Regions from separate parts of the Lysinibacillus sp. FN11 genome, predicted to be linked through region 1. Evidence: a T-box and tRNA genes for the amino acid it is inferred to sense, from the RefSeq annotation. Region 1 holds a T-box; the other regions hold tRNA genes.

Region 1 (9,917 bases):
GTATTAGGTACTGTTGTTAACCGTGAGTTATTCCAAAAAGAATACGAAACTGTATTCACAGCGAACGAAAAATGGAATGCAATTGAAACATCAACTGAGTCTCTATACACATTTGATGACAAATCAACTTACATCCAAAACCCACCATTCTTCCAAGGTCTTGCAAAAGAGCCAGAAGCTATTAAAGGCTTAGACGGCTTACGCATTATGGCGAAGTTCGGTGACTCAATCACAACTGACCATATTTCTCCAGCTGGTGCAATCGGTAAAGATACACCTGCAGGTAAATATTTAATTGAAAACGGTGTTGCAATCCGTGACTTCAACTCTTACGGTTCTCGTCGTGGTAACCACGAAGTAATGATGCGTGGTACATTTGCAAACATCCGTATCCGTAACCAAGTTGCTCCTGGTACAGAGGGTGGATTCACTACTTACTGGCCAACAGGCGAAGTAGAGTACATCTATGACGCATGTATGAAATACCAAGAGCAAGGTACTGGCTTAGTCGTACTTGCTGGTAACGACTACGGTATGGGTTCTTCTCGTGACTGGGCTGCGAAAGGTACATTCCTACTTGGCGTGAAAACTGTTATCGCACAATCTTACGAGCGTATCCACCGTTCTAACCTAGTAATGATGGGTGTTCTTCCACTTCAATTTATGCCAGGTGAATCTGCTGATACATTAGGCTTAACTGGTAAAGAAGAAATCTCTGTTAACATTACTGACAACGTAAAACCACGTGAAATCTTAACAGTAACTGCTAAATCTGAAGACGGCACAGTTAAAACTTTCCAAGCTTTAGCTCGTTTCGACTCAGAAGTAGAGGTAGACTACTACCGCCATGGTGGTATCCTACAAATGGTTCTACGCGCAAAAGCTGCTGAGTAATCATCACCATAAAAACCGATCTCTTAGGAGGTCGGTTTTTTATTTATTAAGAGAGTGTTGGATAGAAGTGACCAAAATATGTATAAATAGCACCAAATGACGGATTTAATGGATAATTATAATTTAATTTCCAATGAACCTAGCATTTTTCCAATTCTTTCGCTAAAATTAATAGGTAAGCATTAAATTTACATAAACGGGGGACGATTGATTATGACAAAGAAAAAACATAAGTTTTATACAGCGGCAACAGCTGCAATGGCGGTTACTGCTGTTGCAGTAGTACCTGTATCGGCGGCTAGTCCATTTTCAGATGTGAGTGAGGATTATGCGCATTATAATAGTATTTCTACATTGCATGCAGCAGACATCATTAATGGTTTTCCAGATGGTACATTTAAGCCTTCAAAGGATGTGACACGTGGACAAGCAGCAAAGATGATAGCAAGTGCTTTTCATCTAACTACAACGGATACGGCTGTCGAGAATCCGAATTTCAAGGATGTCGACTCATCTAGCCCATACTATAAAGCGATTGTTACATTAGTTAATCTTGGCGTTGTACAAGGCTATGAGGATGATACATTCCGTCCAGATGACACAATTACTCGTGGTCAAATGGCAGTAATGGTAGCAGAGGCTGCAGGTTTAACAGCAGAAGGTAAAAGTCCATTCACAGATGTACAGCAAGATAGTCCATTTGCAGATGCAGTAACAGCCCTGTATGAGGCAGGCATTGCGAAGGGGGTTACTGCCACAGAATTTGGTGTAGATAAAAATGTTACACGTGGTCAATTAGCAACATTTATTGTGAACGCATTAGGCTTAGCTGAGGATACACAGCCTACAACGGAAGTAAAAGAGGAAGAGCCTAAAGAGGAGCAAGTAACAGAAGAACAGCCTACTACAACACAGGATAGTGCTTTGTTAGAGGAAGTATTTACGAAAACATTAGCCAAGCAAAAAGAGCTAAAAAGCATGAAGGCTACCATGACGATCTCTCAGACAGTAGAGGCAAACGATGGTAAGGAAACCATGAAAATGGATTCTAAAGGCAACATGAAGATGGAAATTGTTACAGAGCCAATGCAATTCTTTGCTGATGGTTCAATGGCTTTAACAGATCCAACAAGCGGTGAAGCGATTAATTTGCCGATTAAAATGTATATGACGGCTAAAGATGGTATGTATATGTATGAGGCAGAACAAAAGGCCTGGGTAAAGTTCCCGAAACAATTATTTGAAGATGTACTGAGCCAAACAGGAATGCAGCCAGATGCAACTGAACAATTGGAAATGCTACAAGCATTTGCTGAAGATTTCACATTAGTAGAATCAGCAAACCGTTATGAGTTAACATTAAAAGGTTCTGGCGATAAATTCACAGAGCTAGTGAAGCAGCAGCTTGGCGCAATGGATTTAGGAATGGAAGCCGATCTAGAGGCACAATTAGGCAATATTTCCTTTGATGGTCTCACATATAAATTATTGATTAATAAAGAAACATTCGATGTAGAAGAAATTGCTATGGATATGACATTAAAGATGCAAGTAGAAGGCAATTCGATCAAAACAAGACAGCAAACAACGATTAAATATCATGATTTCAATGCGGTAACTACAATTACGATTCCAAAAGATGTGCTAGACAATGCAAAGGAAATGGATTTAAGTGCATCAGAACCAGCACCAGTAAGTAAATAATACAAAAAGTAGGTTTATGCCAAGTATATTGGTGTAAGCCTACTTTTTTATGCTTTAGTGGAAGCCCATTAATTCTTTTACTTTCGCTGTGTTTGGAGCAGATGTTAGAGTTTCTAGTAAGCGAAAGGCAACATCAAAGGCTGTTCCTGGATTGGAGGAGGTGATGATATGATCAGTTTGCACAATACGCTCGTTGACAATTGCTGCGCCATAGCCCTTTAGCTGTGTTAAACGTTTACTTGTTGGATGATTATAGGTTGTTGCTTGACGATGCTGAAGAATCCCACTGTGGCCTAAAATAAGAGAAGCTACACAGATTGTTGCAATCGGTTTTTTCTGTTCATCAAAGTGACGAACGACTGCCTGGAATTCCTCGCTAAACGCATCCTCATAAAAACCGGCTTCCTCAAAGCCTCCAGGAATCGCTAATGCATCAAAATCCTCTAATACAATTTCATGGAGCAATTTTTCAGGAGTGACTTTAAAATTCCAGGTGCATTGCAGCTGTTCATGCAGGCCGACCGTAACCACATCTGTTGTACCATCTCCTTCCCACTTATTCCAGCCGAGCACATCAGTAAAGACGCTTGCCTCCACCGCTTCAAAACCATTTGCTAATAGTAACAATATTTTTTTCATGTTTGATTTGCCTCCTTTATTGATATTATTGTAAACAAAAGGGAGAAAAGATTACATACCTTGTATAATGGATTTTAGGTAAAAAACTTTATTTGAAAAGGTATTATGTTATAAATAATTTATTTAGAAAGGTGATGGACCATGGATCATATTGATACACAAATATTACAGCAGTTACAGCAAAATGCCAAAATCTCCATGAAGGAATTAGCCACTACCGTTCATTTATCCTCTCCTGCCGTTATTGAAAGAATCAGAAAGCTAGAGGAGCAGGGTGTGATTGAGGGCTATCATGCAAAGGTAAATCTGAAAAAGATGGAGCGTACGATTGAAGCCATTATTTTATTTAAGTCCATTGATTGTAAAAGTCTTTCTTCATTTTGTAATGCTCATCCTGATGTTTTGGCATGTTATCGAGTGGCTGGGGAAATTAGCTATATTGTTAAATTAGCGACCTATTCAGTAGAAACATTAGAACAATTTATTGATGCGGCTATGCCCTATGGCACACCTTCTACTAATATCGTGCTATCTTCAACGGAAAAACAAGTGATTACACCATTTGCTGACAATGATTTGGGGTAATTGACAAAAAAGCAAACCTCGAAGCCGCGAGCTCCGTTTATAGGGTAGAGAGGAGGAAGAATGTTGCTAATTCATGAACTGGAAAGAATAATGGAACAGCATACAGAGAGGCTTATTCGTCTTGCCTTTTACTATGTGAGAGATTTACAAAGTGCCGAAGATATCGTACAGGATGTCTTTATTAAATTCTATGATAAACAGCAAAACTATGAGGAACGTGGGGAGCTAAAGGCGTATTTATCGAAATTAGTTAGTAATCGAAGTAAAGATTATTTACGCAGCTGGACCTATCGGAAAATTCAAGTGCAACAGAAGATTTTTCCGCAGCAAACCGTTATGAGAAGAGATATGCTTGTACAGCAAGATGAACGTACTTTGATTGAAAATGCGATTCTAGCTCTCCCTTTCAAACAGCGAGAGGTCATTATACATTTTTATTTTGAAGAAATGCCTGTGGTAGACATTGCAGAGCTGTTAACGATTCCTGAAAGCACCGTTAAAACAAGGCTACGTCGTGGGCGAGAGTTATTGAAGCTACAATTACAGCATGTTGAATGGGAGGTGCTCCTGCATGAGTAAAATGGATGCTCGCGTAGTAAGGGATTTATCAGAAAGTAAAAAGCGTGTGATGACAAATGTGGTTCAGCATTTACAGCAACGCCATGAAAAAAATCGGCAAAACGCTGGCCATATGGTGTTTTGGCTATGATTTTAAGTGTCTGCATAGGGCTGTTTATATATCAGCAATATAATGAACAACAACAGCAAGCTTCTACTATTCCACCCGTATTAGATGAGCGGATTTTAGAGCTATATTTACAACTTGATTCTTTTATGAACGGAAAGAATCGTTTATATAAGGCAAGCTTTGATAATTTTTTATATTTTGAATCGACCTTTGCTTATGCGCAATCGAAAAAATTAGTACCTACACAAGAGCAAGTAGATAAGGCACTCGAACAGTTCATGCAAGAGTGGAGCTATGAGGATGATACTCGGCCAACTTATGATAAGCTTCTGCAAATGTTGCAAGTCACAAACGAAGGGTTTATAGAGAACTATGGCAAGCCAATTGCCTATAAAATGGCTACATTTGATTTATTATGGGAGGTAAGCCAAGCCGATTATAAGGATGTAAGTAATCCCATTCGTACATGGCTTGTTGAGCAAGCAGCCATGAATTATTTAGAACAACATTATCATAAAGACATTGCCTCCTTAAGAGAAAAATATAAAATCCCAGAAAAGGACAGCCAAATGAAGCTCATCAGAAGTGGAACGGTCTTAGCGATCAAGGAACATGAATTTTTAGTTGTCTCAGGCGTCTTGGCTAGCGAGGTTGGGCAAAAATCTGTAGATGAATTAGTGCAAAAACATAGTAATGGTACATGGTTCCCTCTAGTGGATGTTCCGCAAACACTTTCAGTTGGTGATCGAGTAGAAGTACAGTATAGACAGTCGATTGGGAACGATGACACTCAGCCATTCCTTGATTATAAGGATATCGTAGAGATGAAAATAGTAAAGGAATTTCACTAACAAGAAGCTAGACATTTAATGATTTTAGAATGTCTAGCCTTTTCTTTAGATTTGGATTCATATACAATAGTTGTAATATTTTTCTAAAATAGAGGTGTTGATTTGGTATTTGCTATATTAGATAATGCGACAGCGTTTTTCCTAAGCTTACCTCTTCTACTGATTTATTTAAAAAGTATGTCACAGGAAGAATCCTTTTGGCGTTGGTCAATGCCCTTATGGCTGTTGAATTACTTTTGCATTCGATATTTTGTCTCGGATGGAGAAATTTTTGGGTTGTCCTCTTTTGGCAGCTACTATTTTTATGGCCAATTAGTCTAGCAATCTATATCTATTTATACAACAAGGAAAAGAAGTGGGCATTTTATATAGGCTTAAAGAAAAAGCATGTTGTGATTGTGGCAACATTGATGCTGCTATTTGGGAGCTCACTCGTTTATTCACTTTATCAGGCAAATCAGCAGGTGATTGCGTTCCATCAGCAAGTAATGCAGGAGCTTGAGGATAGTTCAGATCGACAGCTTTATTTGATGCACAATACAATGAAGCCTACGACGCTTCTTGAAGTAGCGGATGATATAGCTGATGTGCGAAAGGGGCAGGCGAATGCATTTACCTTTCCTTGGCGCAGTAAGGTGATTGTACACCAAGATAATTGGCAAAAGGAATTTACATATGTCCGTTTTAATGAGAGCTGGAAGTTAGATGGGATAAACCGAGAGAGTGAGTATCAAAATAAATAAGCAAAGGGGAGTCAAAGAGTTGATACAAGATGTACTGAAGGAAGAAAAATTAAAGGATCGATTAAAGGCATTGAAAAAGGGGCAAGCAATAATGGAGCTAGAAAATCAAGAGCAGCTTGTGCATTCCATGTTAGCACATATCGGTTCTATTGATAGTGAGCTACGAGATACTTATATTTATGGCAGCTTTTATGAATGGATTTTAGAAAAAAACTTGCTAGACCATCGTTGCTTAACGGAGTTATGGGATTATAGCTTAAACCATTTAATAGTTAAGGGGATTGGAGAAAAGGAATCAGATTGGGTCTTTACTCGCTCCTTTACATCATTATTAGTAGCGCTTATTTTAGCAAGAGATCTACAGGATAATTTTTTGCCCAAGGCTAGCATAGAGGACTGTCAAACAAAGTTACTAAGCTATGTATCATCTGAAAAGGATGTAAGAGGCTATGTGCCTGGCAAGGGATGGGCACATAGCGTGGCGCATGTTTCAGATGCTATCGATGAACTAGTGAAAAATCCAAAATCATTGAAAACAGCCTATCCGGATATGTTACATGCATTATGGTCCATCTATTTACAACCGGATTACATTTTTATCCATGATGAGGATGACCGACTATTAGTGCCTATATTCGCGATGTTGGAGCAGGGGCTGGAACAAAATGAAGTCATCCATATAGTTCAGCAAATGCCATTAACCTTAGCCTCAATGAAGGAACATCTGAGTGAAGAACAATACAGAATAGTGCTATTCAATAGTAAAACATTGCTGAAGAGCTTTTTGATTCAAACCATTCAACAGCCACAATATGCTGATCTCCATCAAAGTATTGCCACTTGTCTCAACGAAATTTTTTAAGATTGTCCATTGTTGACAGACAATTGGTAATTTGCTAAGATGAAGGACAATAAAAGCATACAAATTCGTTGATGAGAAAGAGTAGTGTTTCACTTTGTTCTACAGAGAGCCGACATTTGGTGGAAGTCGGTGTGCAGGTGTTACATGAAAATCCTCTCTGAGAAGATTAGCTGAATGGAGTAAGCTAATCCGGGTGTCTACCGTTAAAAAGAACACGTATGATTGTACGTTGCTGAGTGCTATTGGCCATCGTGTCAATAGAATTAGGGTGGTATTCGCGGTTAACCCCGTCCCTTTTCCTTGGGACGGGGTTTTTTGTATGCCTTTTATACAAATTCGCTTGTATAGGAGGAACTAATATGCAGAAAGAACAAAAGAAAGAAACAACGGTTGAACGAGAAACAAGGATTCGTACATTATGGGCGCAAGAAGGGACCTTTGCCAAATCCGTAAGTAATCGCGCTGGACAGCAGCCCTTTGTATTTTATGAGGGACCCCCAACAGCAAATGGTTTACCACATGTCGGCCATGCCTTTGGTAGAACCATAAAAGATGTGGTGGCACGTTACAAAACAATGCAGGGCTATTTAGTTGAACGAAAAGCAGGTTGGGATACACATGGGTTGCCTGTGGAATTAGGGGTAGAAAAGGCATTAGGGATCTCAGGAAAGCAGGAGATTGAGAACTACGGGGTGGAGCAATTTATTCAAGCATGTAAGAAGAGCGTTTTTACCTATGAGCAAAAATGGCGTACCTTTACAGAGCAGCTTGGCTACTGGCTTGACATGGATGAACCTTACCTAACATTAAGTAATGACTATATTGAAACTGTGTGGCATATTTTAAGCCACGTTCACAAGGAAAAACTGTTATACAAAGGACATCGCGTTTCACCTTATTGCCCTAGCTGCCAAACTTCCTTAAGCTCTCATGAGGTGGCACAGGGCTATAAGGATGTCAAGGATTTATCCGTCACTGCAATGTTTAAGCTAGAGGATCGAGACGAATATATCTTAGGCTGGACAACGACGCCTTGGACATTACCAGCCAATGTAGCCTTGGCTATGAATCCTGCTCTTCGATATGTCCGTGTAAGGCATGCAAACAGCATCTATATACTAGCCAAATCGTTGGTATCAAAGGTTTTTTCAGAGCCTGTAGAAATATTAAGTGAGCATGACGGACAGGAGTTTGCAGGTGTTTCCTATCAATCGCCATTTTCCTATGTAACCGTCCATAAAGGACATATCGTTGTCATGGCAGATTATGTGACAGAGCATAGTGGAACAGGAATTGTACACATAGCACCTGCTTATGGAGAGGACGATTATAAAACGGTGCAGGAACATGGCTTGTCCTTTGTCAATGTAGTTGATCTAAAAGGTTGTTATACAGAAGCGGTACCTGAGCTTGTTGGACGTTTTGTGAAGGACTGTGATGTCGACATCATTAAAATGCTTGCAGCAAAAGAGCTTTTATTTGCTAAAGAAAAATATGAGCATAGCTATCCACATTGCTGGCGCTGTGATTCACCATTATTGTACTATGCAACAGATAGCTGGTTTATCAAAATGTCGGCATTAAAAGAGCAGCTTTTACAAAATAATCAGCAGGTGACATGGTATCCTAGCCATATTAAGGATGGACGATTTGGCAACTTCCTAGAAAACTTAGTGGATTGGAATATTAGTCGTAATCGTTATTGGGGGACACCACTCAATGTGTGGATCTGTCAGGATTGCAATCATGAGGAGGCACCTAACAGTGTTGCAGCACTACAACAATTAGCCAAAGGAGCTGTCAATGAACAATTAGAGCTCCATAAGCCATTTATAGATGACATTGTCTGTACCTGTCCTGTCTGCCAAGGCGACATGAAACGTACGCCTGAAGTTATCGATGTTTGGTTTGACAGTGGCTCGATGCCATTTGCCCAACAGCATTATCCTTTTAAAGATGTAGCGAACTTTCATCATCAGTTTCCAGCAGATGTGGTCATTGAGGGAATCGACCAAACGCGAGGATTTTTCTATAGCTTATTAGCAGTATCGACCTTATTTACAGGAAAACCACCTTATAAAAATGTGCTATCGTTAGGGCATGTACTCGATGAGCATGGACAGAAGATGTCCAAAAGTAAAGGCAATGCTTTAGAGCCTGTTGAGTTAATCGAGGAGTATGGAGCAGATGCTCTACGTTGGGCATTTTTAGTTGATAGCTCCCCATGGAATCCAAAGCGTTTTTCAAAGAAAGTTGTCTTAGATGCGAAATCTAAGCTGGTAGATACACTCGACAATACGTTTAAATTTTATGATATGTATGCCCAGATCGATGGTTTTACGTATGATGCTACAAATACAGGTACACGTTCACAGCTAGATCATTGGATATTGTCCCGCTTACATCACACTATCCAGCTTGTCACAGCCTCCATGGATGATTATCAATTTACACAGGCTACACGGGAAATTGGTCAATTGGTGGAGGAATTAAGCAACTGGTATATTCGTCGTTCGCGTGCTAGATTTTGGGCAAATGGAATGACAGCAGATAAACGAGGTGCATTTAGCACACTTTATGAGGCACTGACATCCATTTGTCAATTAATAGCACCGTTTACACCATTTATAGCAGAGGATATCTACCGTCAACTATGTGGAAAAAGTGTTCATCTTGAGAAATACCCACTATTCGACGATCAACTAGTGGATGTGAGGCTTGAACAAGAAATGGCAACAGTCTTAACAGTTGTGGAACTTGGACGTAGCATTCGCAATAGTCAGGGAATAAAGGTCAAGCAGCCTTTAAGTGAACTCATTGTTGCCCTAAAAAGTGAACTGTCGGATTACCAAGCCTATAGCGAACTCATTCAGGATGAGTTAAACATCAAAGCTTGTAGATGGACACATGATTTTTCTGCCTATGAAAGCGTGCATTATAAGTTAAACTTT
Region 2 (9,917 bases), 1.1 Mb from region 1:
TCACTTGGCTCCTTAACACATTCAGTTAAAGCTTTTGATATTAGTGCACTCGTTCAAATGAAAGGAGATCATTCCCTTGTCCATCACTAGTTTATTACAACAGACGACATTACTCCCAGAGCATTATCGGGAACTATCTGTAAAGGAAATGGAATCTCGTATTTTATCAATAAAGAAAAAATTAGGTCCTAAATTATTTATTCCTGCCCACCATTATCAAAAAGATGAAGTCATTCAATTTGCAGACGCAACTGGGGATTCTTTACAGTTAGCTCAATTATCCGCAGCAAATAAGGAAGCTGAACACATCGTATTTTGCGGTGTACATTTTATGGCAGAGACTGCTGATATGCTGACAACGAAACAGCAACGTGTCTATTTACCAGATATGCGCGCTGGTTGTTCAATGGCTGATATGGCAGATATTTATCAAACAGAACAAGCATGGCCCATTCTTCAAGAACTCTTTGGTGATACGATTATTCCTCTAACCTATGTTAATTCAACTGCGGCTATTAAAGCCTTTACTGGAAGGCATGGTGGTGCTTGTGTCACTTCATCGAATGCAAAGGAACTTGTTCAATGGGCTTTTACCCAAAAACAGCGTATCTTCTTTTTACCTGACCAACATTTAGGAAGGAATACTGCCTATGATTTAGGTATACCTCTTGAAAATATGGCTGTTTGGAATCCACATAAGAACATGCTCGAAACAAAAGAGCCTCTTGAAAATATCCAGGTTATTCTTTGGAAGGGTCACTGCTCTGTGCACGAAGGGTTTACGGTTCAACATACAGAGGTTATTCGCAAAGAACACCCGACTATGAGGATTATCGTTCACCCAGAGTGCAGCCGTGAAGTGGTAGCAGCGGCTGATGATGCAGGCTCCACAAAATACATTATTGATACAATCAATCGAGCTCCAAGCGGATCTGCATGGGCAATTGGAACAGAAATGAATCTTGTCAATCGCATTATTAAGCAGCATCCTGATAAACATATTGTGTCCTTAAATGAAAACTTTTGTCCTTGTTTAACAATGAATCGAATTGACCTTCCACATTTGTTATGGAGCTTAGAAAGTATTGAGCAAGGTCAACCTCATAACCGTATACAAGTAGATGAACATACTACCGCTGAAGCACTTAGTTCACTTGATAGAATGCTAGCCAGAGGATAAATAGTTACACTTTTTAAACAGAAAGGTTGAAGATATAACCTTTCTGTTTTTGTTTACAAACACCTGCTTTCAATAGTGCTAATGGCTTCCATTTTCGCCTACATTGCTAAAATTGACACGACTTTATTCTCCATGATACTGTCAATTTGGAGGTGATATTAAATGGCTTTTCAATCGAAAAATATCTTTATCAATTTACCAGTAAAAGATCTAAACAAATCTATCAGTTTTTTTAAGGAATTAGGTTTTGAGTTCAATCAACAATTCAGTGATGAAACAACAGCCTCAATGATTATTAGTGAAAATATCTTCGCATTAATAATGGTTGAAGAACGATTTAAAGGATTTAGTAAGAAAGAAGTTACAGATACTACTACTTCTGCAGAAGCAATCTTATGTCTTTCTGCTGAAAGCCGAGAACAAGTAGATCAATTAGTGAATAAGGCACTTGCCTCTGGTGGTAAACCATATAGTGAACCACAAGATCACGGATTTATGTATGGTCGGGGTTTTCAAGATGTAGATGGGCATATCTGGGAAGTGGTTTATATGGATGAAAATGCATTGAATCAAGAGTAAATTTTGTATCTATGAATATCAAAAAACAGTAGATGCAAATGCATCTACTGTTTTTAGTATGACCCGTACGGGATTCGAACCCGTGTTACCGCCGTGAAAGGGCGGTGTCTTAACCACTTGACCAACGGGCCCATGGCGGAGAAGGAGGGATTTGAACCCTCGCGCCGGTTACCCGACCTACACCCTTAGCAGGGGCGCCTCTTCAGCCTCTTGAGTACTTCCCCAAAATAAAAATGGCTCCGAAGGCAGGACTCGAACCTGCGACAACCTGATTAACAGTCAGGTGCTACTACCAACTGAGCTACTTCGGAATAATGGTGGGCCTAAATGGACTCGAACCATCGACCTCACGCTTATCAGGCGTGCGCTCTAACCAGCTGAGCTATAGGCCCTTGGAGCGGGTGATGGGAATCGAACCCACGACATCAGCTTGGAAGGCTGAGGTTTTACCATTAAACTACACCCGCATAAATGGTGGGTCAGGACGGAATCGAACCGCCGACACTTAGAGCTTCAATCTAATGCTCTACCAACTGAGCTACTGACCCATTTCGTCCATGCTAAGCTTACTCATTCTTTTGCTTCTCATGACTTTTATTTTAAAAATGGCGGTCCCGACCGGGATCGAACCGGCGATCTCCTGCGTGACAGGCAGGCATGTTAACCGCTACACCACGGGACCTTTTGGTTGCGGGGGCTGGATTTGAACCAACGACCTTCGGGTTATGAGCCCGACGAGCTACCACTGCTCCACCCCGCGATAATTTTATGCTGTTTCGAGTTTTTAAAGCACCATTTATAAAAATTTAAAACTGGAGGAGGTAGAGGGATTCGAACCCCCGCGCGGTGTTACCCGCCTGTCGGTTTTCAAGACCGATCCCTTCAGCCAGACTTGGGTATACCTCCGTTACAATATATAAATGGTGGACCTTGCAGGACTCGAACCTGCGACCGGACGGTTATGAGCCGTCTGCTCTAACCAACTGAGCTAAAGGTCCTTTAAGATGGCGGCAGAGGGGATCGAACCCCCGACCTTACGGGTATGAACCGTACGCTCTAGCCAGCTGAGCTACGCCGCCAGGATCTTTATACTGGTTAATTTACTTATGGTGGAGCCTAGCGGGATCGAACCGCTGACCTCCTGCGTGCAAGGCAGGCGCTCTCCCAGCTGAGCTAAGGCCCCATAATTTTTTTGGAAATGGTCGGGAAGACAGGATTCGAACCTGCGACCCCTTGGTCCCAAACCAAGTGCTCTACCAAGCTGAGCTACTTCCCGTTGTTCTTTTGGCGCGCCCGACAGGAGTCGAACCCATAACCTTCTGATCCGTAGTCAGACGCTCTATCCAATTGAGCTACGGGCGCATTTAAAATGGTGCCGAGGACCGGAATCGAACCGGTACGGTAGTCACCTACCGCAGGATTTTAAGTCCTGTGCGTCTGCCAGTTCCGCCACCCCGGCACATTTGGAGCGGAAGACGAGGTTCGAACTCGCGACCCCCACCTTGGCAAGGTGGTGTTCTACCACTGAACTACTTCCGCATGTGCATAAGTTTTTTTATCTGGCAATGAAAATAATGGTGCGGGTGAAGGGAGTCGAACCCCCACGCCTTGCGGCGCTAGATCCTAAGTCTAGTGCGTCTGCCAATTCCGCCACACCCGCTTATTATTATTTAAAAATGGTGAGCCATGAAGGACTCGAACCTTCGACCCTCTGATTAAAAGTCAGATGCTCTACCAACTGAGCTAATGGCTCGAAAAAATGGTGCCGGCTATAGGAATCGAACCCACGACCTACTGATTACAAGTCAGTTGCTCTACCTGCTGAGCTAAACCGGCATATGGTGGAGGATGACGGGCTCGAACCGCCGACCCTCTGCTTGTAAGGCAGATGCTCTCCCAGCTGAGCTAATCCTCCTGGGTATTATGCCTAGCGACGTCCTACTCTCACAGGGGGAAGCCCCCAACTACCATCGGCGCTAAAGAGCTTAACTTCCGTGTTCGGTATGGGAACGGGTGTGACCTCTTTGCCATCATCACTAGACTTATTCGACCTCCAATACACGGCGTATTACTGCGTCAGCTGCTCTCGTTCAATCAGTCACGTACAAAAGTACGCTCCTTCAATCACTCGTTTGCTTCCTTGTACTACTTGTGTCTTGAAGCTCTCTTTTTTATTGAAAGATTTGTTCTTTCAAAACTGGATAAACGGTGCATTGAATGTTTCAAACTTTTTTTGGTTAAGTCCTCGATCGATTAGTATTCGTCAGCTCCATGTGTCACCACACTTTCACCTCGAACCTATCTACCTCATCGTCTTTGAGGGATCTTACTTACTTGCGTAATGGGAAATCTCATCTTGAGGGGGCTTCATGCTTAGATGCTTTCAGCACTTATCCCGTCCACACATAGCTACCCAGCGATGCCTTTGGCAAGACAACTGGTACACCAGCGGTGTGTCCATCCCGGTCCTCTCGTACTAAGGACAGCTCCTCTCAAATTTCCTACGCCCACGACGGATAGGGACCGAACTGTCTCACGACGTTCTGAACCCAGCTCGCGTACCGCTTTAATGGGCGAACAGCCCAACCCTTGGGACCGACTACAGCCCCAGGATGCGATGAGCCGACATCGAGGTGCCAAACCTCCCCGTCGATGTGGACTCTTGGGGGAGATAAGCCTGTTATCCCCGGGGTAGCTTTTATCCGTTGAGCGATGGCCCTTCCATGCGGAACCACCGGATCACTAAGCCCGTCTTTCGACCCTGCTCGACTTGTAGGTCTCGCAGTCAAGCTCCCTTGTGCCTTTACACTCTACGAATGATTTCCAACCATTCTGAGGGAACCTTTGGGCGCCTCCGTTACCTTTTAGGAGGCGACCGCCCCAGTCAAACTGTCCGCCTGACACTGTCTCCTGCCCCGCTAAGGGGCATGGGTTAGAATTTCAATACAACCAGGGTAGTATCCCACCGACGCCTCCTTCGAAGCTGGCGCTCCGAGATCTCTGGCTCCTACCTATCCTGTACAAGTTGTACCAAAATTCAATATCAGGCTACAGTAAAGCTCCACGGGGTCTTTCCGTCCTGTCGCGGGTAACCTGCATCTTCACAGGTACTATAATTTCACCGAGTCTCTCGTTGAGACAGTGCCCAGATCGTTACGCCTTTCGTGCGGGTCGGAACTTACCCGACAAGGAATTTCGCTACCTTAGGACCGTTATAGTTACGGCCGCCGTTTACTGGGGCTTCAATTCGCAGCTTCGCTTGCGCTAACCACTCCTCTTAACCTTCCAGCACCGGGCAGGCGTCAGCCCCTATACGTCACCTTACGGTTTTGCAGAGACCTGTGTTTTTGCTAAACAGTCGCCTGGGCCTATTCACTGCGGCTCTCATGCGCTTGCACGCTCAAGAGCACCCCTTCTCCCGAAGTTACGGGGTCATTTTGCCGAGTTCCTTAACGAGAGTTCTCTCGCACACCTTAGGATTCTCTCCTCGACTACCTGTGTCGGTTTGCGGTACGGGCACCTCTCACCTCGATAGAGGCTTTTCTTGGCAGTGTGAAATCAGGAACTTCGTCCATACGGACTCGCCATCACAGCTCAACGTTACAGTGTGCGGATTTGCCTACACACACGCCTTACTGCTTGGACGCGCACAACCAACGGCGCGCTTACCCTATCCTACTGCGTCCCCCCATTTCTCAAACGGTGAGGAGGTGGTACAGGAATATCAGCCTGTTGTCCATCGCCTACGCCTATCGGCCTCGGCTTAGGTCCCGACTAACCCTGAGCGGACGAGCCTTCCTCAGGAAACCTTAGTCATACGGTGGACGGGATTCTCACCCGTCTTTCGCTACTCATACCGGCATTCTCACTTCTAAGCGCTCCACCAGTCCTTCCGGTCTGACTTCAACGCACTTAGAACGCTCTCCTACCACTGACATCGTAGATGTCAATCCACAGCTTCGGTGAATCGTTTAGCCCCGATACATTTTCGGCGCAGCGTCACTCGACCAGTGAGCTATTACGCACTCTTTAAATGATGGCTGCTTCTAAGCCAACATCCTGGTTGTCTGTGCAACGCCACATCCTTTTCCACTTAACGATTACTTTGGGACCTTAGCTGGTGGTCTGGGCTGTTTCCCTTTTGACTACGGATCTTATCACTCGCAGTCTGACTCCCGTGTATAAATATCTGGCATTCGGAGTTTGTCTGAATTCGGTAAACCGGGATGGCCCCCTAGTCCAAACAGTGCTCTACCTCCAGTATTCTCATCACGAGGCTAGCCCTAAAGCTATTTCGGAGAGAACCAGCTATCTCCAAGTTCGATTGGAATTTCTCCGCTACCCACACCTCATCCCCGCACTTTTCAACGTGCGTGGGTTCGGGCCTCCAGTAAGTGTTACCTCACCTTCACCCTGGACATGGGTAGATCACCTGGTTTCGGGTCTACGACCACGTACTATTTCGCCCTATTCAGACTCGCTTTCGCTGCGGCTCCGCCTTCTAAAGCTTAACCTTGCACGTAATCGTAACTCGCCGGTTCATTCTACAAAAGGCACGCTATCACCCATTAACGGGCTCTAACTACTTGTAGGCACACGGTTTCAGGATCTCTTTCACTCCCCTTCCGGGGTGCTTTTCACCTTTCCCTCACGGTACTGGTTCACTATCGGTCACTAGGTAGTATTTAGCCTTGGGAGATGGTCCTCCCGGATTCCGACGGAATTTCACGTGTTCCGCCGTACTCAGGATCCACTCAGGAGAGAACGAACTTTCGACTACAGGGCTTTTACCTGCTCTGGCGGACCTTTCCAAGTCGCTTCATCTAACTCGCTCTTTTGTAACTCCGTATTGAGTGTCCTACAACCCCAAGAGGCAAGCCTCTTGGTTTGGGCTCTTCCCGTTTCGCTCGCCGCTACTCAGGGAATCGATTTTTCTTTCTCTTCCTCCAGGTACTTAGATGTTTCAGTTCCCTGGGTCTGCCTTCAAGACGCTATGTATTCACGTCAAGATACTACGCGATTAAACGTAGTGGGTTCCCCCATTCGGAAATCTCCGGATCAAAGCTCACTTACAGCTCCCCGAAGCATATCGGTGTTAGTGCCGTCCTTCTTCGGCTCCTAGTGCCAAGGCATTCGCCGTGCGCCCTTAATAACTTAACCAAGTTATTAAGCCTATAAAAAAACTTAAAAAATAAATGTGTTTGTTACAATTTCAATGTCGTTTTATCCAGTTTTCAAAGAACAAGTTTTGAAGTGTTTCATTCAGATAGAATGAACCTTCAAAACTGAACGCAAAACGTAATCGTACAAACCCAAGGTTTGTATTCCGAAATAATCCTTAGAAAGGAGGTGATCCAGCCGCACCTTCCGATACGGCTACCTTGTTACGACTTCACCCCAATCATCTATCCCACCTTCGGCGGCTGGCTCCAAAAGGTTACCTCACCGACTTCGGGTGTTACAAACTCTCGTGGTGTGACGGGCGGTGTGTACAAGGCCCGGGAACGTATTCACCGCGGCATGCTGATCCGCGATTACTAGCGATTCCGGCTTCATGTAGGCGAGTTGCAGCCTACAATCCGAACTGAGAACGACTTTATCGGATTAGCTCCCTCTCGCGAGTTGGCAACCGTTTGTATCGTCCATTGTAGCACGTGTGTAGCCCAGGTCATAAGGGGCATGATGATTTGACGTCATCCCCACCTTCCTCCGGTTTGTCACCGGCAGTCACCTTAGAGTGCCCAACTAAATGATGGCAACTAAGATCAAGGGTTGCGCTCGTTGCGGGACTTAACCCAACATCTCACGACACGAGCTGACGACAACCATGCACCACCTGTCACCGTTGCCCCCGAAGGGGAAACTATATCTCTACAGTGGTCAACGGGATGTCAAGACCTGGTAAGGTTCTTCGCGTTGCTTCGAATTAAACCACATGCTCCACCGCTTGTGCGGGCCCCCGTCAATTCCTTTGAGTTTCAGTCTTGCGACCGTACTCCCCAGGCGGAGTGCTTAATGCGTTAGCTGCAGCACTAAGGGGCGGAAACCCCCTAACACTTAGCACTCATCGTTTACGGCGTGGACTACCAGGGTATCTAATCCTGTTTGCTCCCCACGCTTTCGCGCCTCAGCGTCAGTTACAGACCAGAAAGTCGCCTTCGCCACTGGTGTTCCTCCAAATCTCTACGCATTTCACCGCTACACTTGGAATTCCACTTTCCTCTTCTGCACTCAAGTCCCCCAGTTTCCAATGACCCTCCACGGTTGAGCCGTGGGCTTTCACATCAGACTTAAAGGACCGCCTGCGCGCGCTTTACGCCCAATAATTCCGGACAACGCTTGCCACCTACGTATTACCGCGGCTGCTGGCACGTAGTTAGCCGTGGCTTTCTAATAAGGTACCGTCAAGGTACAGCCAGTTACTACTGTACTTGTTCTTCCCTTACAACAGAGTTTTACGATCCGAAAACCTTCTTCACTCACGCGGCGTTGCTCCATCAGGCTTTCGCCCATTGTGGAAGATTCCCTACTGCTGCCTCCCGTAGGAGTCTGGGCCGTGTCTCAGTCCCAGTGTGGCCGATCACCCTCTCAGGTCGGCTACGCATCGTCGCCTTGGTGAGCCGTTACCTCACCAACTAGCTAATGCGCCGCGGGCCCATCCTATAGCGACAGCCGAAACCGTCTTTCAGTCTCTCGCCATGAAGCAAGAGAGATTATTCGGTATTAGCCCCGGTTTCCCGGAGTTATCCCAAACTATAGGGTAGGTTGCCCACGTGTTACTCACCCGTCCGCCGCTAACGTCAAAGGAGCAAGCTCCTTTTCTGTTCGCTCGACTTGCATGTATTAGGCACGCCGCCAGCGTTCGTCCTGAGCCAGGATCAAACTCTCCATAAAAGAAATTTGATTAGCTCAAATTGTTTTGCTGGCATCATGTTTGATGTCCAAAATTGTGTTTCGTTCACTAGTAAAACTAGCTACTTAAAAATTTATTGATTACGTTTTGCTTGTTCAGTTTTCAAGGTTCATTTTATTCAAGTCTTTTTCAGCGACTTTATTATCTTACCTCATTCTTAACTATAAGTCAACAACTTTTTAAAACTTTATTTTCAAGCGTTTCTTCTTGTTAAGGACAAGTAATAATATATAATATAGCATTTTAAAAATCAAGCATTTTTCATAAAAAAATTAAAAATCTTTTTAATATCTATTACAAACAATAGAATTCCTGCTAATACAATCAATCCACCGATGATTTGTGTCATGATTAAATACTCTTTAAATATCACCAAAGCTAAAAGAGCAGCTCCTACAGGCTCAAATAATATAGCAATTGAAACAACATTCGTACTAACATATTTAATTGACCAATTAAACAAAGTATGACCAAGTAAATTTGGGATTAATGCTAATAAGAAAAACCATAACCAATCCATCGAAGAATATGGACCAAATGATTCCCCTTTAATCATTACATATATAAATAAAGTGATGGTACTTACAACATATACAACCATTGTATAGGTCACAAGTGATAATCTTTTACGTACATCCTGTCCTAATAGAAAATAAGCTGTTGCAAGTGCACATGCAACGAGCGCCAGTACATCTCCATAAAAGGCTGTTCCACTTACTTTAAAATCGCCCCAACTAATTAAAACACTTCCTATTATTGCAATGGATCCTGCTACGATTGTTTTCATCGTAATTTTTTCTTTAAAGAAAAAATAAGTGCCCACAAACGCAAACAAAGGTTGTAGCGTTACTAAAACTGTTGAACTTGCTACTGAAGTATAGTTGAGTGATTCAAACCATAATATAAAATGAAAAGCTAAAAAAATCCCAGCAACTGAAGAAAATAGCCAATCACGTCTTTTTAAAGTTGCTAACTCCTTTGTATATCCTCTTAAAAACCATGGCGCCATGATTAAAACGGAAAATAGCATGCGATAAAATGCTATAATCCCCGCTTCCGCCGATGCTAATTTCACAAAAATTGCTGACATCGATACTGAAATTACACCGATCACAATTGGGATGTATGGATGAATTTTTGGCTGCTCCAAAAAACCCCACCTTCCTAAAAAAATACTTATATGTCCTTACTTCATGTTGTACAATACAAAAAAGTGATGCACATATAATAATGACAGTTTGCATA
Region 3 (9,917 bases), 1.1 Mb from region 1:
CGGCACGCCAATTTTTTAGAATATCTTTTGGTCCTTCTACTACACTTGAGGATATTGTAAAATTAAAAATAGAGCTTTCAAATATTTAATGAAAAGAAGAGTGAAGGATTATCTATATTCTTCACTTGTATTGAAATAGATTATAAGCTAAGAATATCGGCAAATAAAATAATTGTTTTCTTTTGAACCAACAATTGCTATAATATTTTGCAGGGCAATATTTTCTCTTACTTAACAAAAATAACTTTAAAAAGTAATAATTTTTTTTTTATAAAAAAGTATTGCACAATGTTAGAAAACGTTATACAATAATTCTTGTCTTGAAGGACAGGTAAACAACTTCAAAACAAGATACATAACAAAGTCTAGTGATGATGGCAAAGAGGTCACACCCGTTCCCATACCGAACACGGAAGTTAAGCTCTTTAGCGCCGATGGTAGTTGGGGGCTTCCCCCTGTGAGAGTAGGACGTCGCTAGGCATAATACCCAGGAGGATTAGCTCAGCTGGGAGAGCATCTGCCTTACAAGCAGAGGGTCGGCGGTTCGAGCCCGTCATCCTCCACCATATGCCGGTTTAGCTCAGCAGGTAGAGCAACTGACTTGTAATCAGTAGGTCGTGGGTTCGATTCCTATAGCCGGCACCATTTTTTCGAGCCATTAGCTCAGTTGGTAGAGCATCTGACTTTTAATCAGAGGGTCGAAGGTTCGAGTCCTTCATGGCTCACCATTTTTAAATAATAATAAGCGGGTGTGGCGGAATTGGCAGACGCACTAGACTTAGGATCTAGCGCCGCAAGGCGTGGGGGTTCGACTCCCTTCACCCGCACCATTATTTTCATTGCCAGATAAAAAAACTTATGCACATGCGGAAGTAGTTCAGTGGTAGAACACCACCTTGCCAAGGTGGGGGTCGCGAGTTCGAACCTCGTCTTCCGCTCCAAATGTGCCGGGGTGGCGGAACTGGCAGACGCACAGGACTTAAAATCCTGCGGTAGGTGACTACCGTACCGGTTCGATTCCGGTCCTCGGCACCATTTTAAATGCGCCCGTAGCTCAATTGGATAGAGCGTCTGACTACGGATCAGAAGGTTATGGGTTCGACTCCTGTCGGGCGCGCCAAAAGAACAACGGGAAGTAGCTCAGCTTGGTAGAGCACTTGGTTTGGGACCAAGGGGTCGCAGGTTCGAATCCTGTCTTCCCGACCATTTCCAAAAAAATTATGGGGCCTTAGCTCAGCTGGGAGAGCGCCTGCCTTGCACGCAGGAGGTCAGCGGTTCGATCCCGCTAGGCTCCACCATAAGTAAATTAACCAGTATAAAGATCCTGGCGGCGTAGCTCAGCTGGCTAGAGCGTACGGTTCATACCCGTAAGGTCGGGGGTTCGATCCCCTCTGCCGCCATCTTAAAGGACCTTTAGCTCAGTTGGTTAGAGCAGACGGCTCATAACCGTCCGGTCGCAGGTTCGAGTCCTGCAAGGTCCACCATTTATATATTGTAACGGAGGTATACCCAAGTCTGGCTGAAGGGATCGGTCTTGAAAACCGACAGGCGGGTAACACCGCGCGGGGGTTCGAATCCCTCTACCTCCTCCAGTTTTAAATTTTTATAAATGGTGCTTTAAAAACTCGAAACAGCATAAAATTATCGCGGGGTGGAGCAGTGGTAGCTCGTCGGGCTCATAACCCGAAGGTCGTTGGTTCAAATCCAGCCCCCGCAACCAAAAGGTCCCGTGGTGTAGCGGTTAACATGCCTGCCTGTCACGCAGGAGATCGCCGGTTCGATCCCGGTCGGGACCGCCATTTTTAAAATAAAAGTCATGAGAAGCAAAAGAATGAGTAAGCTTAGCATGGACGAAATGGGTCAGTAGCTCAGTTGGTAGAGCATTAGATTGAAGCTCTAAGTGTCGGCGGTTCGATTCCGTCCTGACCCACCATTTATGCGGGTGTAGTTTAATGGTAAAACCTCAGCCTTCCAAGCTGATGTCGTGGGTTCGATTCCCATCACCCGCTCCAAGGGCCTATAGCTCAGCTGGTTAGAGCGCACGCCTGATAAGCGTGAGGTCGATGGTTCGAGTCCATTTAGGCCCACCATTATTCCGAAGTAGCTCAGTTGGTAGTAGCACCTGACTGTTAATCAGGTTGTCGCAGGTTCGAGTCCTGCCTTCGGAGCCATTTTTATTTTGGGGAAGTACTCAAGAGGCTGAAGAGGCGCCCCTGCTAAGGGTGTAGGTCGGGTAACCGGCGCGAGGGTTCAAATCCCTCCTTCTCCGCCATGGGCCCGTTGGTCAAGTGGTTAAGACACCGCCCTTTCACGGCGGTAACACGGGTTCGAATCCCGTACGGGTCATACTAAGTGCAGTAGATGAATTTACATCTACTGCACTTTTTAATTTATTAGATACTTAGATTAATAACATAGCTATATTAAATGAAAGCCTACACAGATTAATCATTCTGTGTAGGCTTATTTTTTCAAATTAACGATTAAATTTTTCGTCCTTTTCCATATGGGATGCAAAGAGGTGTACCAAAGATTGGATCTGTCGTCATTTGGCAATCAAGGTCAAACACATGACTAACTAAATCAGTTGTCATAATTTCTTCTGGTTTCCCTTGACGATAGACACCACGGTCACGCACTGTAATAATATGATCGGCATAGCGACAAGCAAGATTAATATCATGTAATACCATAATGATAGTTCGCTTTTGCTGTTGGTTCAATTCGTACAGTAAATCTAAAACGTCTATTTGATGAGTTAAATCTAAGTATGTCGTAGGCTCGTCTAAAAGAATGATATCTGTATCTTGAGCAAGCGTCATAGCTATCCACGCACGTTGACGTTGTCCTCCTGATAGCTCATCTACTGGTCTATCTTGTAAATGCTCAGTACCTGTAGCTTTTAAAGCATTTAAAACGATTTCTTCATCCTTTTCAGTCCACTGTTGTCGCCAACTTTGGTAAGGATAGCGACCTTGTTTCACAAGTTGTAGGACAGTTAATCCTTCTGGTGCAACAGGAGATTGGGGAAGAATAGAGAGGTTTTTAGCCACTTGTTTTGTTGATAATTTAAAAATATCCTCACCATCTAATAAAACGGAGCCTTTTTTAGGTTTTAATAATCGAGCAATGGAGCGTAAGAGTGTGGATTTAATTTAATTATTGGCAATAAATTACGACAAGAAAAAGATTATGCGAAACTTAGCAAAATTGCTCCAACAGTGTTTTCTGAAACATTACGTGGCGACTGGAAAGAGAATTTTAAATTATTCGCTAAAGCAGTAAATCAAGAAACAAAAGGTGAAGAAGTACTAAAAGCTTACGAAGATAAGTTACAAGCACTGAAAGAAGAGCTTGGAGAACAAACCAACCAAGAAGTTTCATTTGTACGCTTTATGGCCGATAAATCTCGTATCTATTACACAGATTCATTCTCAGGTGTGATTTTTGATGCTTTAGGATTTAAACGTGTTGCAGCGCAAGCAGATTTATTTAAAGATAATGCAAAACTAGGAAACTTAGCGATTGAAGTTGGGAAAGAAGCAATCCCTCAAATGGATGGGGATGTTATTTTCTACTTCACGTACATGCCAACAGGTGATGATTCAGCACTAGCAACTGAACAAGAGTGGACACAAGACCCACTTTGGAAAAACTTAACAGCTGTCCAAAAAGGCAATGCACATAAGGTGGATGATGTCATTTGGAATACGGCTGGAGGCATTTTAGCTGCGAATATTATGCTAGATCAAGTGAAAGAAATCTTTGTTAAATAATTTTCTCATAAACTATACATTTATCGGTGTTTGATAAATGTATAGTTTTTTTATTTCCTAATATATACTCTCCTGGTACTATTAAGTTAGATAGACTATGATGTAGATATTGACCGTAAATTGAGGGGGATGGCGATGAAGGAAAAATTAAGGTGGGTTTATAATCAGCATTATTTAGAGCAAGACCATATAAAACAAGCAACTGCAATACTTCCATATTTTTCACTAGACCAAGTGAGAAAGATTGGTCAATTTCAGCGTACATATGAGCATTTTGAGAAGACACCACTCCATCATCTTGAGGCACTATCTTCATATATGGGTGTAGAAAAAATCATGATTAAAGATGAATCTTATCGATTTGGTTTAAATGCCTTTAAAGTTTTAGGCGGAATTTATGCAATTGCACAATATGTTGCCAATAAGCTTGGAAGGAATATAGAGGAGCTATCGTTTGAACAGTTAAAAACCCCAGAAGTAAGAGCGCAAGTAGGCAATCCAACATTTATTTCAACGACAGATGGTAATCATGGTCGTGGTGTGGCCTGGGCGGCAAGAGAACTGGGTTTTCAAGCAAGAATATATATGCCAACTGGTAGCTCCGCTGAGCGGTTACTGCATATTAAAAGTGAAGGGGCTTTTGCTGAAATTACGACAATGAATTATGACGATACTGTTCGTTATACCTCACGGCTTGCACAAGAAAATGGCTGGGTCTTGATTCAGGATACGATGTGGGAAGGCTATGAAGAAATTCCATTATGGATTATGCAGGGGTACACAACCCTTGTACAGGAGATTGTTGAACAGATTCAGCAAGCCCCAACACATGTATTTTTGCAAGCTGGTGTGGGGTCCTTTGCCGGAGCAGTAGTAGCATTTTTACAGCAATACTATGAGCAGGAAATTACATTTGTCTTGGTTGAGCCTCATGTCGCTAATTGCTATTATGAAAGCTTTAAGAAAAATACAGATCAATTTGTCACTGTTGGTGGAGAGATGCAAACAATAATGGCAGGTCTTGCTTGTGGTGAACCTAATCCACAGGCTTGGCAAATCTTAAAAACCTTTATAAAAATAAGTATCTCGTGTGAGGAAGAAATAGCAGCAACGGGTATGCGCGTTCTAGGAAATCCTTTAGCTACAGACACCCGCATTATAGCTGGTGAATCAGGAGCGGCGCCATTTGGTTGCTTTTATGAAATAATGACTAATAAACAATATAAGGAATTAAAACATGCCTTGCACCTAAATGAACATGCAAGGGTGCTGTTTATTAATACAGAGGGTCATACAGATAAAGAGAGTTATCGAGAAATAGTATGGCATGGGAAATATGCGAATCAATAGCAAACTAGTGATTTACTAGTTTGCTATTTTTACTTTTGTAAAAGGATATGAAGGTATGATTAAGTTTAATAAAATTTTTTTATTTTACTCTTGACCTTAACGTTGCGTCAAAGCTTACAGTAGCATTAAGTGGAGGTGATGATATGGAATATACCATTCAGGAGCTTGCTCAACTATCGGGTGTTAGTACAAGAACATTGCGTTATTATGATGAAATTGGATTGCTAAAACCAGCAAGAACCAATGAGGCAGGTTATCGATTTTATGGCCAATGGGAGGTCGATATGTTGCAGCAGATTTTATTTTATCGTGCATTAGATATGAAATTAGCGACAATTCAGACTATTGTTCAAGCACCAAATTTTCAGCATGCTGAGGCGCTCAAAACACATAGAGCTGCTTTGCTTCAACGCAAAGAACAGTTGGAAACGATCTTACAGACAGTAGAAAAAACAATACAATCCATTGAGGAGGAACAACCAATGTCAAATGAAGAAAAATTTAAAGGCTTTAAAGAAAAGTTAATGGAGGATAACGAAAAGCAGTACGGCAAAGAAATCCGTGAGAAATATGGGAATGAAACAGTGGATGCATCCAATGCTAAGCTTATGAACATGACGGAGCAACAATATCAAGCGATGCAACAGCTAGAACAGCAAATGTTTGAACGCTTAGCAGAGGCAATGAAACTTGGAGATGCTGCAAGTGACATTGCGATGGAAGTTGCAGAGTTGCATAAACGCTGGCTCAACTTTACGTGGAAAGAGTATTCCAAAGAGGCACATGCAGGGCTGGCACAAATGTATATTGCTGATGAACGTTTTACAGCTTATTATGATGAACGTGGTGAAACAGGAGCAGCGCAATTTTTGCATGACGCCATTATAGCTTATACAAGTAAGTAAATAGGTCTTCCTTATGCTGACATGTTTTAGAAATCGTAAAATAGGAAAAAATGAAAGCATGAGGAGGAGATTATTGTGGATCAACAAGTAATGCAACAATTAAAAAGACAACTAGAGCAAGAATTACAAGAAATAGAACAACGAATAGAAGAATCAGAGCGACCTCAAGCGACAGAACTATCGAATTATGATAATCATCCAGCTGATAATGCAAGTGATTTAACGGATCAGCTCACAGAAATGGCTATTGATGAGCATCGTGGTGATAATGCTGAAGAAATAAAAGAAGCTCTTCAAGCAATGGCAGACGGTACATATGGCAAGTGTGCAGTCTGTGGTAAAGAAATTCCGATTGGTCGCTTAAAGGCAATGCCGCAAGCTCTGACATGTGTGGAGCATGCTGAAAAGAAAGAAGACAGTTTACGACCAGTGGAAGAAGATGTTCTTTCTTCAACACCAAAATCAGATGATTTTATCGAGCTTGAGGAATTCGGCTCTTCTGATACACCACAGGATAAAATGTAGTCAGCTTTTCCTTACAGAAGCAGTATAATAACTGTAGAGGTGAGGATATGAAGATTATTGATTTACATTGTGATGCGCTTTTAAAGTTAACTACTCTTGAAACGGCAAATTTTGCAGAGGATGTGCGACTACATGCTAATCAAAAAAGATTGCAATTAGGGCAAGTAGAGGCTCAAGTGTTCGCTATCTTTATTGACCCAAAAATCGCGCAAAATTTGCAATTTCTTGAGGTCATGCGCCAAATCGAAGCATTCCATACTCACGTAATACAAACAGAGGGCATGGTGCATATTACAGATTGGGCACAGTTAGATCAATTAGCTCCACACGAAATAGGAGCCATTTTAAGCTTAGAGGGCTGTAGTGCCATTGGCGAAGATTTAACAAAACTGACAGCTGTACTGGATGCAGGAGTGAAATTAGTAGGTTTAACGTGGAATGAAGAAAATGCTGTGGCTCATGGTGCTGAACAGGATGCAACTCTTGGTTTAAAGCCATTTGGTAAAGAAGTTATACAATTATTAAATGAACGCGATATTATTATTGATGTATCTCATCTAAATGAGCAAAGCTTTTGGGATGTTTTGCCGCTTGCAAAGCATATTATTGCAAGCCATAGTAATGCACGTGCACTATGTGATCACCCGCGTAACTTAACAGATGACCAGGCAAAGGCACTTGTAGAGGCGGGAGGACATATCCATGTAGTTTATTTCCCACTCTTTATAGGCAAAGGTGCAACACTAGACCATTTAGTGGGACATGTGGAGCATTTAGCAAAACTGGTAGGTGTGGAGCATATTGGATTAGGCTCCGATTTTGATGGGATTGATCGGACTGTCAGTGGCTTAGCACATGCAGGAGAGGCGCAAAATTTACTAGAGGTATTACGTACACGCTTTTCAGATGAAGAAGTGTATGGTATTGCAAGCAAAAATTTTCGACGCTATGTAAAAAAAGCAGCAACCCGTTAAGGCTGCTGCATCTTAATAAAAGAAATAATGAATTAATAAACCGATTCCTAATAGGAAGCCGAAGAATGTATTTGTTTGCGCTGTATATTTCATCGCAGGCATTACCTCTTTGGCTTCTTTTTTGTCTCGGAAAATTTGAATGGCACGTAATGGTTTTGGAATACTTAGGAAGATGATTAATGCCCAAAAAGTAATGCCATCAACTGCTACAAGAGCAATCACCCATAAATAAGAGACGATAAAAAAGCCTGATAACACGGAAATCGCATTATCACGTCCTACCAAAATAGCTAAAGTTTTTCGTCCGCCTTCTGTATCGCCAACGATATCACGTATATTGTTCGATAGCATAATGGCACCGACTAAAATCATGCTTGGTACAGAGAGCAAGACAGCATCCAGTGTTACTGTAAGCGCTTGAATATAGAAGGCAATTAATACAATGCCCATCCCCATTACTGCGCCAGAAACAATTTCACCAAATGGCGAATAGGCGATTGGGTACGGTCCACCTGTATATAAAAAGCCAATAAGCATACAAACAAGTCCGACAGCAGCTAACCACCAAGATGTTGAGGCACATATGTAAATGCCAAGAAGCATGGCAATAGCATAAAAGCTTAATGCAATCATCATAATTGTCTTTGGCTGTACACCATGACGGACAATCGTTCCGCCAATCCCGACGGAATGCTCGTTATCTAATCCTAATTTGTAATCATAATATTCATTGAACATATTCGTTGCTGCTTGTATAAGCATACTTGCAATGAGCATAGCAAAAAATAGTCCAAAATCAATTGTTTCTTTTTCAATTGCTAAGGCAATTGCTGTTCCTAGGAATACAGGAACAAATGAAGCGGTTAAAGTATGTGGACGTGTTAAATGCCACCAAACTTTAAAACCCCTATCAGCTTCAATGACTTTGGTCATAAGGTCTTTCTCTCCTTCAAATGTTGTCGACTCTTCTTATTTTAAACGAAGATTGAGAAAATGGGTAGGTTCACAGCTTATTACATACTGTTTAATGAAAAAAAGTGATACAATAGAACATGCATTTATGAACTGAAAATAAAAAAGAACGATTAGCAACAGGACGAATCACGTGTTGCCAACCAAAATATGATGTGTTATTTAATCATCATTAAAATTATGTACATTGCAACAACGGAGGTAATTTTCATGCAACAGAAGTGGTACCAAGCCACAGAAGTAGAAGTGGACTCTTTGGGCCAAAGCCTTCATTTTTATATGGAAACAATGGAAGTAAGTCGCCTATCTGCACTGGCGTTTTATGCAGCTGGCGAGGAATGTTATAAAGGTGAACGATTTTATTGGCAAAATAGAGAGAAAACAATGACATTAGTTGGGCTAGGACATGCTCATATTATTCAAAACAACGCTAAAGAAAACCGCTTTGATGCAGTTGAAGCGGAATGGAAAAACATAACGAAAAACTGTCCAAAAGGTCAACAAGAGTTACAACCAATTTTGTTTGGCGGTTTTACATTTGATCCTCAAAATAATGTAGATGGGGAATGGACGGATTTCCCAGAGGCTTATTTTGCATTAGCAACGTTTCAACTGGTGATACGCGATGATAAAGCATATGTGAGTATTCATCTTTTGACACAAGACCAACAGGCTGAGGATCAGTTCGAAGCTTTAAGAAAAGAGCGAGATCATTTAATCCATGCAGCTCAGGTTAAAGAAGTGAAAACGTATACAAAACCTGAAATCACAAGTTATTTTGAACCATATAAAGAACCTTATTTAGCCTCAATCGATCAAGTGACAGCATTAATTAAACAGAAAAAGGCAGATAAGGTGGTCATTGCACGATCACTTGCTTTGCAATTTAAAGAGTATGTATCCGCACCACAAGTACTTTCTCAAATTATTCATGAACAGCCAGAAAGCTATTTATTTGGTTTAGAGCATAGACATTTATTGTTTTTCGGAGCATCACCCGAACGACTTGTGAAGGTAGAAGATGGTCGAGCATTTTCTTCTTGTATTGCTGGCTCAATTAAACGAGGTAAGACTGCAGAGGAAGATGAGGCTTTTGGACAAAGTTTATTAAATGACCCTAAAAATGGCGGAGAACATCAGTATGTTGTGGATATGATTGCGGAAACATTCCGTAAAAATTGTGTGGACATGACGGTGCCAGATAGACCACGCTTGTTAAAAATACGAGATATTCAACATTTGTATACACCTGTTGAAGGTCAGTTAAATCAGGATGCAACAATCTTACAATTGACTAAATCATTACACCCAACACCCGCTTTAGGTGGTGTACCACGCACGGAAGCATTGGCAGCCATCCGTAAATATGAGCCGATGAATCGAGGACTGTATGCTGCGCCAATAGGCTGGCTAGA

The links. The T-box of region 1 lies ahead of ileS (isoleucine--tRNA ligase). A T-box ahead of a tRNA ligase gene usually reads a tRNA of that ligase, here a tRNA-Ile.
Region 2: it has a tRNA-Ile gene. The T-box ahead of ileS (isoleucine--tRNA ligase) is inferred to sense a tRNA for this amino acid. The anticodon was not compared.
Region 3: it has a tRNA-Ile gene. The T-box ahead of ileS (isoleucine--tRNA ligase) is inferred to sense a tRNA for this amino acid. The anticodon was not compared.

What each region holds. Positions count from the first base shown of each region.
Region 1 is NZ_CP102383.1:2,044,443-2,054,359, reverse strand. Features, by position in the region: gene acnA (aconitate hydratase AcnA) at 1-894, shown strand, start outside; gene NP781_RS10950 (S-layer homology domain-containing protein) at 1,108-2,598, shown strand; gene NP781_RS10945 (DJ-1/PfpI family protein) at 2,653-3,237, opposite strand; gene NP781_RS10940 (Lrp/AsnC family transcriptional regulator) at 3,379-3,822, shown strand; gene NP781_RS10935 (sigma-70 family RNA polymerase sigma factor) at 3,886-4,401, shown strand; gene NP781_RS10930 (hypothetical protein) at 4,394-4,531, shown strand; gene NP781_RS10925 (DUF3221 domain-containing protein) at 4,528-5,361, shown strand; gene NP781_RS10920 (hypothetical protein) at 5,559-6,104, shown strand; gene NP781_RS10915 (DUF2785 domain-containing protein) at 6,124-6,966, shown strand; T-box leader at 7,026-7,264, shown strand; gene ileS (isoleucine--tRNA ligase) at 7,326-9,917, shown strand, end outside.
Region 2 is NZ_CP102383.1:3,169,322-3,179,238, forward strand. Features, by position in the region: gene nadC (carboxylating nicotinate-nucleotide diphosphorylase) at 1-90, shown strand, start outside; gene nadA (quinolinate synthase NadA) at 77-1,180, shown strand; gene NP781_RS16790 (VOC family protein) at 1,343-1,759, shown strand; tRNA gene NP781_RS16795 (tRNA-Glu) at 1,819-1,890, opposite strand; tRNA gene NP781_RS16800 (tRNA-Ser) at 1,893-1,983, opposite strand; tRNA gene NP781_RS16805 (tRNA-Asn) at 1,994-2,070, opposite strand; tRNA gene NP781_RS16810 (tRNA-Ile) at 2,075-2,151, opposite strand; tRNA gene NP781_RS16815 (tRNA-Gly) at 2,153-2,226, opposite strand; tRNA gene NP781_RS16820 (tRNA-Phe) at 2,232-2,307, opposite strand; tRNA gene NP781_RS16825 (tRNA-Asp) at 2,366-2,441, opposite strand; tRNA gene NP781_RS16830 (tRNA-Met) at 2,445-2,519, opposite strand; tRNA gene NP781_RS16835 (tRNA-Ser) at 2,573-2,665, opposite strand; tRNA gene NP781_RS16840 (tRNA-Ile) at 2,681-2,757, opposite strand; tRNA gene NP781_RS16845 (tRNA-Met) at 2,765-2,838, opposite strand; tRNA gene NP781_RS16850 (tRNA-Ala) at 2,867-2,942, opposite strand; tRNA gene NP781_RS16855 (tRNA-Pro) at 2,959-3,035, opposite strand; tRNA gene NP781_RS16860 (tRNA-Arg) at 3,045-3,121, opposite strand; tRNA gene NP781_RS16865 (tRNA-Leu) at 3,130-3,218, opposite strand; tRNA gene NP781_RS16870 (tRNA-Gly) at 3,224-3,298, opposite strand; tRNA gene NP781_RS16875 (tRNA-Leu) at 3,335-3,419, opposite strand; tRNA gene NP781_RS16880 (tRNA-Lys) at 3,437-3,512, opposite strand; tRNA gene NP781_RS16885 (tRNA-Thr) at 3,520-3,595, opposite strand; tRNA gene NP781_RS16890 (tRNA-Val) at 3,599-3,674, opposite strand; rRNA gene rrf (5S ribosomal RNA) at 3,685-3,800, opposite strand; rRNA gene NP781_RS16900 (23S ribosomal RNA) at 3,993-6,919, opposite strand; rRNA gene NP781_RS16905 (16S ribosomal RNA) at 7,102-8,653, opposite strand; gene NP781_RS16910 (DMT family transporter) at 8,923-9,822, opposite strand.
Region 3 is NZ_CP102383.1:3,156,009-3,165,925, reverse strand. Features, by position in the region: gene NP781_RS16770 (cysteine desulfurase family protein) at 1-89, shown strand, start outside; rRNA gene rrf (5S ribosomal RNA) at 365-480, shown strand; tRNA gene NP781_RS16760 (tRNA-Val) at 491-566, shown strand; tRNA gene NP781_RS16755 (tRNA-Thr) at 570-645, shown strand; tRNA gene NP781_RS16750 (tRNA-Lys) at 653-728, shown strand; tRNA gene NP781_RS16745 (tRNA-Leu) at 746-830, shown strand; tRNA gene NP781_RS16740 (tRNA-Gly) at 867-941, shown strand; tRNA gene NP781_RS16735 (tRNA-Leu) at 947-1,035, shown strand; tRNA gene NP781_RS16730 (tRNA-Arg) at 1,044-1,120, shown strand; tRNA gene NP781_RS16725 (tRNA-Pro) at 1,130-1,206, shown strand; tRNA gene NP781_RS16720 (tRNA-Ala) at 1,223-1,298, shown strand; tRNA gene NP781_RS16715 (tRNA-Met) at 1,327-1,400, shown strand; tRNA gene NP781_RS16710 (tRNA-Ile) at 1,408-1,484, shown strand; tRNA gene NP781_RS16705 (tRNA-Ser) at 1,500-1,592, shown strand; tRNA gene NP781_RS16700 (tRNA-Met) at 1,646-1,720, shown strand; tRNA gene NP781_RS16695 (tRNA-Asp) at 1,724-1,799, shown strand; tRNA gene NP781_RS16690 (tRNA-Phe) at 1,858-1,933, shown strand; tRNA gene NP781_RS16685 (tRNA-Gly) at 1,939-2,012, shown strand; tRNA gene NP781_RS16680 (tRNA-Ile) at 2,014-2,090, shown strand; tRNA gene NP781_RS16675 (tRNA-Asn) at 2,095-2,171, shown strand; tRNA gene NP781_RS16670 (tRNA-Ser) at 2,182-2,272, shown strand; tRNA gene NP781_RS16665 (tRNA-Glu) at 2,275-2,346, shown strand; partial or broken gene NP781_RS16660 (ABC transporter ATP-binding protein) at 2,484-3,152, opposite strand; partial or broken gene NP781_RS16655 (ABC transporter substrate-binding protein) at 3,153-3,776, shown strand; gene NP781_RS16650 (diaminopropionate ammonia-lyase) at 3,912-5,126, shown strand; gene NP781_RS16645 (MerR family transcriptional regulator) at 5,270-6,031, shown strand; gene NP781_RS16640 (TraR/DksA C4-type zinc finger protein) at 6,107-6,556, shown strand; gene NP781_RS16635 (dipeptidase) at 6,604-7,530, shown strand; gene NP781_RS16630 (1,4-dihydroxy-2-naphthoate polyprenyltransferase) at 7,543-8,463, opposite strand; gene NP781_RS16625 (isochorismate synthase) at 8,713-9,917, shown strand, end outside.